4 regions of the Chryseobacterium phocaeense genome follow, and region 3 is predicted to be linked to each of the others. Evidence: riboswitches for the same ligand, from Rfam matches in the RefSeq annotation. Region 3 holds a riboswitch; each other region holds the start of a gene.
The links. Region 3 has a riboswitch for cobalamin ahead of B7E04_RS05540 (TonB-dependent receptor plug domain-containing protein). Riboswitches for the same ligand answer to the same signal wherever they lie in the genome.

Region 1: another riboswitch for cobalamin. It lies ahead of B7E04_RS19195 (TonB-dependent receptor plug domain-containing protein); the one in region 3 lies ahead of B7E04_RS05540 (TonB-dependent receptor plug domain-containing protein).
Region 2: another riboswitch for cobalamin. It lies ahead of B7E04_RS10005 (T9SS type A sorting domain-containing protein); the one in region 3 lies ahead of B7E04_RS05540 (TonB-dependent receptor plug domain-containing protein).
Region 4: another riboswitch for cobalamin. It lies ahead of B7E04_RS18605 (acyl-CoA thioesterase); the one in region 3 lies ahead of B7E04_RS05540 (TonB-dependent receptor plug domain-containing protein).

The regions. Positions count from the first base shown of each region.
Region 1 is NZ_LT827015.1:2,744,148-2,747,293, forward strand. It holds gene namA (NADPH dehydrogenase NamA) at 1-597, opposite strand, end outside; gene cdd (cytidine deaminase) at 699-1,181, shown strand; cobalamin riboswitch at 1,447-1,622, shown strand; gene B7E04_RS19195 (TonB-dependent receptor plug domain-containing protein) at 1,654-3,146, shown strand, end outside.
Region 2 is NZ_LT827015.1:713,999-717,144, reverse strand. It holds gene B7E04_RS10010 (esterase-like activity of phytase family protein) at 1-1,058, opposite strand, end outside; cobalamin riboswitch at 1,443-1,632, shown strand; gene B7E04_RS10005 (T9SS type A sorting domain-containing protein) at 1,712-2,836, shown strand; gene clpP (ATP-dependent Clp endopeptidase proteolytic subunit ClpP) at 3,079-3,146, opposite strand, start outside.
Region 3 is NZ_LT827014.1:901,995-905,140, forward strand. It holds gene B7E04_RS05530 (cytochrome-c peroxidase) at 1-403, shown strand, start outside; gene B7E04_RS05535 (transporter) at 412-1,353, shown strand; cobalamin riboswitch at 1,585-1,769, shown strand; gene B7E04_RS05540 (TonB-dependent receptor plug domain-containing protein) at 1,954-3,146, shown strand, end outside.
Region 4 is NZ_LT827015.1:2,612,740-2,615,885, reverse strand. It holds gene B7E04_RS18615 (hypothetical protein) at 1-157, shown strand, start outside; gene B7E04_RS18610 (Crp/Fnr family transcriptional regulator) at 165-749, shown strand; gene B7E04_RS18605 (acyl-CoA thioesterase) at 789-1,172, opposite strand; cobalamin riboswitch at 1,288-1,466, opposite strand; gene B7E04_RS18600 (hypothetical protein) at 1,520-2,317, opposite strand; gene B7E04_RS18595 (GEVED domain-containing protein) at 2,571-3,146, shown strand, end outside.

The sequences.
Region 1 (3,146 bases), on a different contig from region 3:
CCTGTTTTCAAAGCTTCCCCCATACTCATCAGTTCTGATATTGGAAAGCGGTGATAAAAACTGGTGAATCAGATATCCGTGCGCCCCGTGAATTTCTATGAGATCAAAGCCTGCTTTTACTGCTCTTCTGGCTGCTTCTTTAAAATTCTGAACCTGTTCTTTAATTTCATCGGCAGTCAGAACATGGGGAATCCTTTCTGAAGGATGATACGGAATGGCACTTGGTGCAATGGTTTCCCAGCCTTCTTCAAGCGGGATCTGGAGATTGTTCCAGGTGGAACCTTTTCTTCCGGCATGAGCCAGCTGAATTCCGATTTTACTTTCTGAACGGGAATGGACAAAATCAACGATTTTCTGAAGTTCTGCAGTCTGCTCATCATTCCATATTCCCATGCAGTGATTGGTAATTCTTCCGCGCGGTTCCACTCCGGTAGCTTCCACCATGATCAGACCTGTTCCCCCCTGAGCCCGGCTTCCATAATGAACAAAATGAAAATCATTGGCTAACCCGTTTTCGCATGAATACATACACATGGGCGACATCACCCATCTGTTTTTCAGTTCTATATTTCTAAATTTTATTGGGATATACAGCATTTTATTTTTTTGAATTTCAATTTAAAAGGGTAAATAAAAAACATTGTCCAACTGAAGAAAAAGGAGTAATTTTAGCCCCCCTTTTTTAGTCTGACTAATATATGAAAAAAGACATACAGATCAGTTACGAGCATTTTAAAAACAGCAGTGAACTGGACGATACAGAGAAAAAATTATTCGAGAGTGCAAAGCAGGCCCGTGAAAATGCGTACGCTCCTTATTCGAATTTTCTTGTGGGATGTGCGGTTCTGCTGGAAAACGGTGAAATTTATTCCGGGAACAACCAGGAGAATGCGGCCTATCCATCGGGACTGTGCGCAGAGAGAACCACTCTTTTCTGGGTGGCAGCGAATTTCCCTGATGTAAAAGTGAAAAAAATCTTTGTAGTGGGCGGTCCTAAGGAATTCCATGAGAAAAACCCTCCGATTCCCCCTTGCGGAGCCTGCAGACAGAGCTTAATAGAATATGAAACGAAGCAGAATGACAATATTGACCTTTATTTTTCAAGTATGAATGATGAAGTGGTGAAGGTGCATTCCATTAAGGACCTGCTGCCGTTTTATTTTGATTCTTCGTTTTTGTAGAGAAGAGGCGAAAAGGCAAAAGGGCGAATTTGCAAATAGGCTGATAAGGCTGGTAAGGCTGGTAAGGCTGGTAAGGCAAAATTAAAAAGTTAGTATGAGGAAATACATTTATTCCTTATAATTATATTTTTTTCCGTGCTTGGGATCATTTATTGATAAATTACGTCTGTTTTATATCTTCAAAGTTTAACATATTCACCTATTTGCAAATTTGCCTTTTAGCCCTTTTGCTTTTTAGCCTTTTTGTGCAATACATTTAAAAAGTTATCTTTGCAAAAATTTTGGTTTCCAGTGTATTGGAAATAATAGGGAATTGGGTGAAACTCCCAAGCTGTCCCCGCAACTGTAAATCGCAATAAAAATTTCTGTACAAAGCCACTGTTCATCCGGGAAGGCACAGAAAGCGAAAGCCAGGAGACCTGCCAGAATACTAACTAAAAACGCATTACTTTCGGAGGAAAAGTAAAATAGTATGGATATAAAAAGATCTTTATTACTGCTTTGCACGTCTTACGGCAGCTTTCTTTTGGGACAGGAGAAGGCAGTTGATACCATTTATATTTTCGACAACCAGATGAGCAAGGTGAAGCTTTTTCATCCGGTACGTACCATTACTCCAAAAGATATTGAGAAAAACTCAACAAACCTTTCCGATCTTCTGCGTTTTCAGTCTTCAATTTACATTAAGGAAAATGGCCGTGGAGCGGTTTCTTCTCCGTCATTCCGGGGCTCAACTGCCCAGCAGACCGCCTTTGTATGGAACGGGATTAATATTAACTCCAGTTTTCTGGGGCAGGGAGATGTGAATAATATTCCGCTTTTCGGATATGACCAGATCGACATCAAAGCAGGCGGAGGAAGTGTGGTATACGGAAGCGGAGCGATCGGGGGAAGCATTCATTTAAACAATATTTTAGATTTCAACAGGGGCTTTAATGCATCCCTATATTCGGAAGCAGGTTCTTTTGATACGTATACGAATTTTGCACAGGCTTCATTCAGCAGTGACCGGTTCAGCATCAAAGTTTCGGGGAGTTATTTAACGAGTCAGAATGATTATAAGGTTCCGGAATTTGTGGTAGGAAGTACGGGTTTCGACAATATCAACGGGAAATATTATAATACTTCGATGAATATCGGAGCTTCTTATAAAATTGCCGATCATCAGACCATTTCATGGCAGAACCAGATGTTTGATGCTTCGCAGCATTATCCTGTCTTCGAGACGAACGGTAATAAAACAAAATACAATGCACAGACTTTAAGGAGCCTGATTGCATGGGATATTCAAAAAAGCAATCTTTCCAACAGCTTAAAAGCGGCTTATACGGAGGATAATTTCCAGTATTTCTCGGATCTTAATCAGCCAAAAACGAGCGGTGCGGACGGAAAGAATTATATCTTCAAAAATGATTTCAATTATTTCATTACGCCGAAAATCAACATCAATGCCATCGGGGAATTTCAGGTGAATAAAGGTGAGGGCTATGAGTCCGGGCTTGGGAGTATCAGCAGAAATGTAGGTTCCCTGGCGGGTCTGATCAGGTATTTTGCGACGAAGGATCTTCGTTTTGAAGCGGGAATCAAGAAGGATTTTGTAGAGGATATTTCTTCTCCGCTCCTGTATTCTTTTTCCGGGAAGTGGAATGCTTTAAGATGGTATCGTACAGGAATTAATTTTTCCAGAAATTTCAGATTCCCATCTTTTAATGATCTGTACTGGAATCCGGGAGGAAACCTTGATCTGCTTCCGGAAACATCTACCAATGTTGATATGAACCATGAGTTCAGTTTCGGAGATTTTAAAATTACATTGAGTCCTTATTATATGGACATTAAAAATATGATCAACTGGCTTCCGACCCCTTACGGCTACTGGGCTCCGGTGAATACCTATAAAGTTGAATCCTATGGTCTGGAGTCGCAGGTGATGTGGAATAAAACATTCGGGAAACATGCTTTCAG
Region 2 (3,146 bases), on a different contig from region 3:
GTAACCGGTTTTAATCCTGCCGTATTGATTTCGTCCCATGTAGACTGCTCAAGGGTTTTTCCGTTGATTTTCATTCCGTCTACGGCCGTTAAATCCGTTCCTGATACATCGGATGCTCCTGAGAGATTAATTCTATACACTTTTTTAAGTCCTCCGGAAGAACCGAAGTTTCCGTCTCTTTCGATCACCAGAAATTCAGTATTGCTGATTGGGGTAATATCACACACAGAATCTGAAGCTCCCCCGTCCTGTTTATATAAGTATTGCTTTGTCTGTCCGGTAGCCAGATCGAAAGTAACGATTCTCGTTAAAGTTGTATTCGTTGCCAGCGCTTTTGTAGGCACATACATTGTCGACTGCATCGTTCCTACAAGCATTTTCCCGTCTGGTGTCATGCACATGCCTTCCATTCCGCGGTTGGGTCTTCTTTTGGAAAAAACAGCGGGTAATTTTCTTGCTCCTGTGTTTACGCCGATCGGGCTGATTCTTTCCAGCTCCACTCCCTCCGCACTGTAATGAACAATATGTGGCCCATACTCATCCGAAACCCAAAATGTTCCGTCTGTGGCAGCTACAATACTTTCGCTGTCTAATCCATAATTATCTGTTCCTAAAACATTTCCTGACGAGTCGTAGGCTATTTCTCCCGTACTTCCCATTCCCGCCGGGTTTGGAAGTCCTGTGATAAGCTGCCCTGAAGGATTTTTAAGTTTAATATATTTAATGACCTCAATATTTCCTTCCGCATTGATTTTGAAATGCATAATGGTTGGGGTAAAGCCCGGGGCAAGGATTTTTATTCCATTCTGGTACGCTACATTGGGACCGCGGTCGGTAATGACATAAAATTCCCCTTTCCTGCTAGTGTGTGCAGCAGCTCCGGAACCGAATCCACCGTTGATTACATTGACACCATTCAGGGTCATTAATGTGGAAAAAGGAAACTCCTGGGGAAGTTTTGCATAGTTGATATCCTGGTTCTGGTTATCTACTTGATCGTTGTCGTTACATGACATGATAGCTGTGAATGCTATAGCTGACAGCAGCAGTTTTTTCATAGTTACTTTTATGCCGCGAAAATATAGCTTGATTATAAACTGATCTTAAATTTAATGATAAATGTATTTTAACAATAAAACCTTCAGACAACAAGCTTGTTTAAGTTTTTTGTTGGAAAACCGCAATGGTCGCAAGGTTTTTATTATGAATCCGCTTTAAGGCGCAAGAAAATCGAAGATTTTCAGTAAGAGTTTGATGAACTTACCTCGTCGCCTGGCTGTTTGCAATGACAATGAAATTTATTGGAATTAATCCGTATATCTTCAAGCTTCATCCTGATTCTTTATTAAATCTAAAAACCAAGGAATTAAATTAATCCTTATCGTAAATATAATAAAGAAATAACATCATAATTCACAAAACACATTCAAAAATTTATCTAATATCTTTGCACCCGTTAAGGCTGAACATCTGTTCATTAAAAGGGAATCAAGTGAGAAGAAATTCAATGCTTGAGCTGTACCCGCAACTGTAAGCTGTTTACACTTTCTGTACCTATTGCCACTGGATAACATCCGGGAAGGCGTACCTGAAGAAGCAAGCCAGGAGACCTGCCTTAATGACATTCACTTCATGAGAAGAAGGAGCTGAAAAGCATCATCTTATCTTTTGAAGGAAAGTTTCGGGAATAAAACTTTATTTTAATTATATTATGAAAAAGATCTATCTTTTTTTCCTGCTGCTATGTCTGCAGCTATTCTCTGCCCAGTTTACAGAGAATGACATTAAATTCTGGGTAGGAACCGGCTCTAAAAAAGCGTTCTTCATCGCTGATTTTAATGACAGTGACCATCCCACTTCGTATGCATGGGGCTATCGTTATGATGCGGATAACCTTACCATGGAAGACCTCATCAATGCTATTGATGCAGCAGAACCGAAAATGGAAGCGGAAGTTCCCTCAGGATTTCTTTACAGCCTGAATTACAACCACCACACACCCAGTCTGGATGATTACTGGTCTACCTGGTCCGGACCAACAGCTGAAAATATGCAGCTGAACAATGGCGTTAATAATGATCCGCTGGTAGATGGCAAATGGTACGGAATTTCTTACGGTTACGGATTTACACCTACTACACCGGCACTTTCCCATCCTTCGGCTCCTGTAGCCGCATACCATTCTGCATGGTACAGTTCTTCTCAAATCACCAACTGGATTGGTACCGGAAGCAATACAAGTCTTGTGGTTATCGATTTCGGGACTAATAACGCTGCAGGGGAAGCTCATTCTTTTGTTTTTGGAATTAAATACAACGGAAACTTAACGGCGGAACAGGCTCTTCAGCTGATCCAGACTCAGGTTTCTTACTTTAATTTTACATCAAATAACAACCAGATCAGTACGCTGTCTCTGAATAATTTTACCGGAACAGCTTCCGGAAGCAATACCTGGAAACTATTCAAAGGAAAAGACCTTTCAAGCTGGAGAGGGCAAACCGATTTGTCTCAGATTCAACTTAGTAATAATGACTGGCTGGGTCTTGGGTTTGGACAGAGGATACCATTTACACCGAAAGAGGCTTCAAGTACGGTCTTAGGGGTTTCTGAAATCAGTAAAAAGGAATTCAGAATTTATCCTAATCCTGCGAGTGATTTTATCCGGATCGAAACTGCTGAAAAAATTAAGGAAGTGAATATTTATGCTACTTCAGGACAAAAAATATTAACAGGAACCAATGCAAAGATGAATATTCAAGTCTTGAAAGACGGGGTTTATTTAGTAGAAATTAAAACATCAAAGGCAACTACGGTCCATAAAGTTATTAAGAAATAGAAAACCACCCCGTCAAAAATTCTTCGAATTTTCGCCACCCCTCCAAGGGATGGGAATTTTGATCCGACGAATTTTTGTCATATGAAAATATTTGATTTTCATAGAACTAAGTGTTCTTCTATTTTCAAAATTTTCAACTTCAAAATAACTAAAGTGTTAAAAACCTTTTGCCTCTTTTGTGGTTAAATAAAACTAAAAAAACGCACCGAAACCGGTGCGTTTTTCAATATTCTCAAAGGAAATTATTTTTTCTCTGTAGATCTCTGTAAAACTTCGTCTACCATTCCGTAGCCTTTCGCTTCTTCAGAAG
Region 3 (3,146 bases):
AATGATGCTGTTTCAGCAAAAATGCGCGTCCTGCCACAGCGGAGAATTATTTACCGATGAAAGCTTCAGAAACACGGGAATGTATTACAATGAACAGTTCAAGGATGCCGGACGTCACCGGGTAACGCTGGATCAGAATGACTGGATGAAGTTCCGGGTTCCAAGCCTGAGAAATGTGGAATACACAAAACCTTATATGCATGACGGAAGGTTCTATACGCTGGAAACAGTCCTTAATTTCTATTCAGATAATGTTGAGGATAATCCCAATCTTGATCCGCAGCTCAAAAAGAACGGGCACATCGGGATTGCGATGAATACTCAGGAAAAGCAGTTTATTATAGCCTTCCTGAAAACCCTGTCTGACAAGAACTTTATTTCCAATCCAAAATTTGCAGAATGAAAATCACCATGAACAAAATAACACTTATATTCAGTCTGGTCTTATCCTTAATGTTCCAGGCTAAACCCATCAATGACAGTATTGATTTTACGAATCACATCAACAGGGTTGTTTGGGATGACTGTGATGCCTGCGGATGCGCTGCCGGAAACGGCTCCTCAGGTTTTGAATCACTGTTGAACCCACAGTTTATCGGCATCAAATATTTTGCCCAGCACTACAGAGCAAAGGAAAATATGTTTGTAAAAGACCTTACCCAGGACCAGTACTTCAATACCCTGCAGGTTTGGGGGAAAATTCCGGTGACCAAAAACCTGAGTGTATATGCCAGTCTGCCGTTCCATTTTCATGAAAAGAAAACTATGCAGGGGGATATCAGTATCAGTGGTATCGGAGATCTGAATGTAATGGGTATTTACCGGCTGATGAATTCTAAAGATAATTTTCACCAGTTAAATGGTGGTCTGGGTGTTAAAGTTCCTCTTGGAAAGTTTGATGAAAAGGGAATTTCCGGGGTCAATCCAAGTTTTCAGCTTGGGACGGGAAGTTGGGATTATCAGGCAGCTCTAAACTATAAATTTCAAAAGAATAAGCTGGCTTTGCTGGTCAATACGGATTATACGGTTAAAACAGTCAATAAAAAGCATTACCGTTTCGGAAACCAATGGAATTATGCAGCCATGGGGTTTTATCAGATTGCCGGAAATGAAAAAACAATTTTTTCTGCCAAGGCCGGGCTTCAAGGCGAAGTTTACGATAAGAATAAACAATTTGATGAAGCTTTACCCAACACGGCAGGAAGCGCTTTATACGGAAAACTCGGTTTTGAAACTTCCTATAAGAAATTCAGTCTCGGCGGGGAGGTGATGCTGCCTGCTTATTCCAATCTGGCGGGAGGAGACATTGAAGCCAGATCAAGATTCAGTGTTTTTATCAATTTTGGAATTTGATTAATGGTGGCTTCGGTTCCTGAAGCCACCAGATAGTAACCTCAGCGACCAAGTATGGGTTATTTAATGTCATTATTAGTAGAAATATTATACTCTTAATTATAATTTCTAAAAACCGGTGGCTGAGGTTTCCGATGCCACCGGTTTTAATACATCACTCAACAAATCTGCTCTTTTCATAGTGTTGAGAATTAATTTATTATGTCGTGTATTGCATCTGTCAATAATTTTCTATCTTTGCCGAAATCTGGTGCGCTGTAAAAAGCACTTAAAAGGGAATCCGGTGAAAATCCGGAACAGACCCGCTGCTGTAAGCTCCACATCAAAGTTTTTGAAGAGTATATCCACTGTTTTTTAATGGGAAGGATTTCAAAAACGGAGTAAGTCAGAAGACCTGCCGGAGGATGAACGTTTGATGCTTTCGTGGAATAAAGCTTAGGACAACAATAACTTTGTGCAGTATCAGCTGTGCTTTGTCTTTGCTACCTTATATCTATATCCATTAGCGGCATCATTATTCCAAATGAGCTAATGGTCGGAAAATTTACAGTTTCACGGTTTCAGAAAGGAGTTATCATTTTGTTTGTGATAGCCTCCCAGATGATATATTCACAATCCGGAGATACCATCAGGGAGAAAACTATTCTTCCTATTCAGATTTACAAAAAAGATTTTAAAGAAATTCTTCCGGCCCAGATTCTTTCGGGGGAGCAGCTGGAAAGGCTGAACAGCCAGTCGGTAGCAGATGCATTACGCTATTTTTCGGGAGTTCAGATCAAAGATTACGGCGGCATGGGGGGACTGAAAACGGTGAATATCCGGAGTATGGGAAGCCAGCATGTAGGCGTATTCTATGATGGTATTCAACTTGGGAATGCCCAAAACGGAGTGGTGGATCTCGGGAAATTTTCGCTGGATGATATTGAGGCGATCTCGCTGTATAACGGCCAGAAAAGCGAAATTTTTCAGCCGGCGAGAGATTTCGGGTCTTCCGGCTCCATTTATCTTCAGCCTAAGACTCCCTATTTTAAAGGAAATCAGAAAACAAACGTAACGGTCAGGCTGAAATTGGGTTCTATCAGTTTATTTAATCCTTCGTTCCGGGTGGAACAGAAGATTTCAGAGAAGGTTTCCGCCAGTTTCAGTTCAGAATTTTTACAAAGTGACGGATTGTATAAATATAAATACGAAAAGAAAAATTCTGACGGATCAATTGCCAACGATACGATTGCCAGAAGATATGATTCCTACATACGGGCTAAGCGTTTTGAAACGGCTTTTAACGGAACGCTCAATGAAGGAAGCTGGAATGTAAGAGGGTATGGCTATATTTCCGACAGGGGAATTCCTACCGCAGTGGTCAACAATGATTTTGGACCGAAAGGACAGCAGATGCTGGATGAAAACTATTTTGTACAGGCCGGTTTTAGGAAAAAGCTGTTTCCAAAATTTGAAACGCAGATCAAAGCTAAGTTTGCCTATGATTATTCCCGGTTTTTAGACACGGTGAATGTTGCGACTACTGTTCTTCCCATCGATAATACCTACATTCAGAGAGAACTGTATTTTTCATCATCCAATATGTATTCAATTAATCAGAATTGGGATGTAAGTGCAAGTTTTGACTTTCAGTACAATAACCTGAATGCCAGTCTGAGGGATTTTTCTTTTCCTACCCGGTATACTTCACTGCTGGCTTTTGCCACTACTTATCAGTGGAACAGATTTAAATTTCTGGGAAGTGTTCTCGGAACTTTTGTCCATGAAAATGTAGAAAAAAATGCCAAATCTCC
Region 4 (3,146 bases), on a different contig from region 3:
ACTGTTGAGCTCCGGTCTGGAAGAACAGTTTGAAAAAGATATTAAAGTTTTTTGTGAACAGATGGATAAAGACGTAAAAGTCATCGACCATTACGGTGGTGGAAGCGGGCTGCTGAAAAATGAAGTGTACAGTCTTTTCCCTCACCTGAAAGCATAATTGATCCATGTTCGAAAGTATCATCAGGAATATTACCCGGTTTGTACATCTGGATGAAGAAGAAAAGAAAAAGTTTACGGACCTTTTAACCTATGAAAAAGTTCCTAAAAAAACTATTCTACTAAAGGAAGGAGAGGTCTGTAAGTTTGAAGGCTATATTCAGAAAGGATGCCTGCGTATGTACTGCATGGATGATAAAGGAGCTGAGGTAACGGTATTATTTGCGATCGAAGACTGGTGGATCAGTGATATCACTTCATTTCAGGACCAGCATCCTTCAAAACTGAACATCGAAACGCTGGAAGACTCGGAAATTTTCATGCTGAATCCTGAAACAAAAGAAAAATTGCTTCAGGAAATCCCGAAATTTGAAAAGGCTTTCAGAATATTGGTCCAGAGAAATCTACGTACGCTGCAGAACCGTCTGATAGATACCATTTCGAAATCCGCTTCGGACCGGTATCTGGAATTTATAAAAGTTTATCCTACGATCCCCCAAAGGATCCCGCAATATTATATTGCTTCTTATCTGGGCGTTTCAAAAGAGTTTGTAAGTACCATCAGGAAGCGTTTAGGGGCAAAGGGAACGTAATAGGTGAGGTTTCGGGCGGCCGGAGGCCGCCCGAAACCATTACATAATCCTGATCGGCTTCTTGAACTGGTCAATGGCTACAAAAGTGAAATCACCTACAATAGCTCTTTCTCTTTCATAAGAGTACATTTCCTCGGTATAGATTTCCACATTCACCTTCATACTGGTTTTCCCCACATGGGAAACCTTTCCGATCAGCTCTACGATGGTTCCGGCCGGAATAGGTTTTTTAAAATCTATTTTGTCGCTGCTTACGGTTACCACTCTTTTTCTTGCAAATCGGGTGGCGGTGATAAAAGCTACTTCATCCATCAGCTGCATGGCAGTTCCTCCGAAAAGGGTATCGTAATGGTTAGTGGTATTTGGGAAAACCGCTTTAAAAATTCTGGTTTCGGATGCTGCAATTCTTTCTTCTGTAGTCATATTTCATTATTAATTAATGCGAAATGAAATATATTAAAATAACAGAACAATGACAGGAACCATAGGAATTCCTGAAGCAGTCCATCAGATCAATAAACTTCAGATCGCGAAAGTTTTTTGTTTAAAGAAATAGGCAGGTCTCCTGACTTGTAACATCTTTTATCTCCTTCCCGTGCCCTGCACAGTGGACTTGTGATAAAGACTTTGGTTACTTACAGTTGCGCGACAGTCCGTGATTTTCACACGGTTCCCTTTTAATCTGCGTTAAGCAGAACCGGTTTCTGTGATGAATTAGCGTTAAACTTTTTCAGAGGCAAAAATAAGAATATTAAAGGAACAAACAGCAATTATTCCGGATTATTGTAAATGATCTGGCTCATCACCCTTCCTTCCTTGATGGCCCAAAGCGTTACATACCTGTTTTCACCGGAACCATTGATCATATAAAGGTAGATATGATTATCGTCAAGAGCCGTTACCCCAATATTGTTGAAATCCATGGTAGGCTGGAACATATTTTTAATAGCCTCCCTTACAAAGACAGATCCTCTTCCCGGCTGCTGAACCCTGATGGATTTAATTTCTGTCAGTCCTTCAGGAAGCTCATCCTTAATTCCCCATGGTTTTATCTTATCAATCGTAAGGATTTTCCCGTCTGCATCTTTTTCTTTCTTTCTGTAACTGGCGTTGGACGGATAGATATCAATGACTACTTTGGTTCTTTGGGCTGTCGGTACTTTGGGATTGCTGTTATCCGTAAAAATAAGGGATTTCCCGTTCTTGGATTTAGAAGGAGTAAACTGGGGAAGTTGATCAATGAAGGCAATACGTTCTTTATTGACCATTCCTTCCTTTTCAAGATTTTCATACCTTACAAAAGGCTTTTCATCGTCCTGTTTTTCCGGATATTTGATCCAGATCCATTCCGTTTCTCCGGGAGCGGGCTTTACATAAACAAATACATCGCCTTTACGCATTCTGATCTTATCTACGATTTTTCTGTAGTTATCCTTATGGACACGTACGTTGGCGTAGCCTTCCTCCGCTTTTACAACACCGAAAGGAACTTTATTTTGTCCTTTGACAAATGCTAAGGAAAAAAGACTGAAAGCGGATAAGTACAATGCTCTGTTTACGGAAATCATTTCTTGGAATTTTTTGATCCCTCAAATATATAAATTAAATGTTTTTTTGATTAGTAAAATCTCAGTGTATTTAATTAAAGTGATCAATTTCTTCCAAAAGTGCTTTCCAGGACACTAAAATATCTCTTCAATTTATCAAAATCAATTAAAAATTTAATATTTATCAAATAAAATTGAACAATATTTAAATGATTTAAATTATTTTTAGGTCAAAATTAATAATCCAAAAACTATGACCAAAAATCTATTTTTTATGTTCCTCCTTTTTTTGGGAACAGCACAATTTCAGGCTACCAATAAAACAGGAAACAATTTTACGGAGTCAGCCTTTACCATTCCAACCAATCTAACGGTTTCCAATATCACCTATACTTCAGCTGATATCACGTGGGATCCTGTGCCTGGAGCAACCGGTTATTTAGTAAGATGGAGGGCCTCAACATCTTTGGTTTGGACTACCATGAATATTCCTGCAGCAACCACTTCCGTTAATCTTAATAGTCTTACACCCTGCACAGGATATATTCTTGAGGTAATTGATACTGCGTCCGGCGATGTGTCCTTTCCTTTATCCTTCTATACCCATCTCAATTACTGTAAATCCATGTCTACAATGCTCGGTGCACTGTATTTATCGAATGTTACCATAATTCCTTCCGGAGGACTTCCGACAATGGTGAGTGCTTCCAGTGCAACAAACCATACGGATTTCCGTCCGGACTTAACCCGTCGCATACAGCTTGGTCTCGGCTCGGCAGGTAATGTGATTTCGGTACAGCCCAGCTGGTCAGGTACACCGGGAACGGCTTACATAAGAGCATGGATAGAT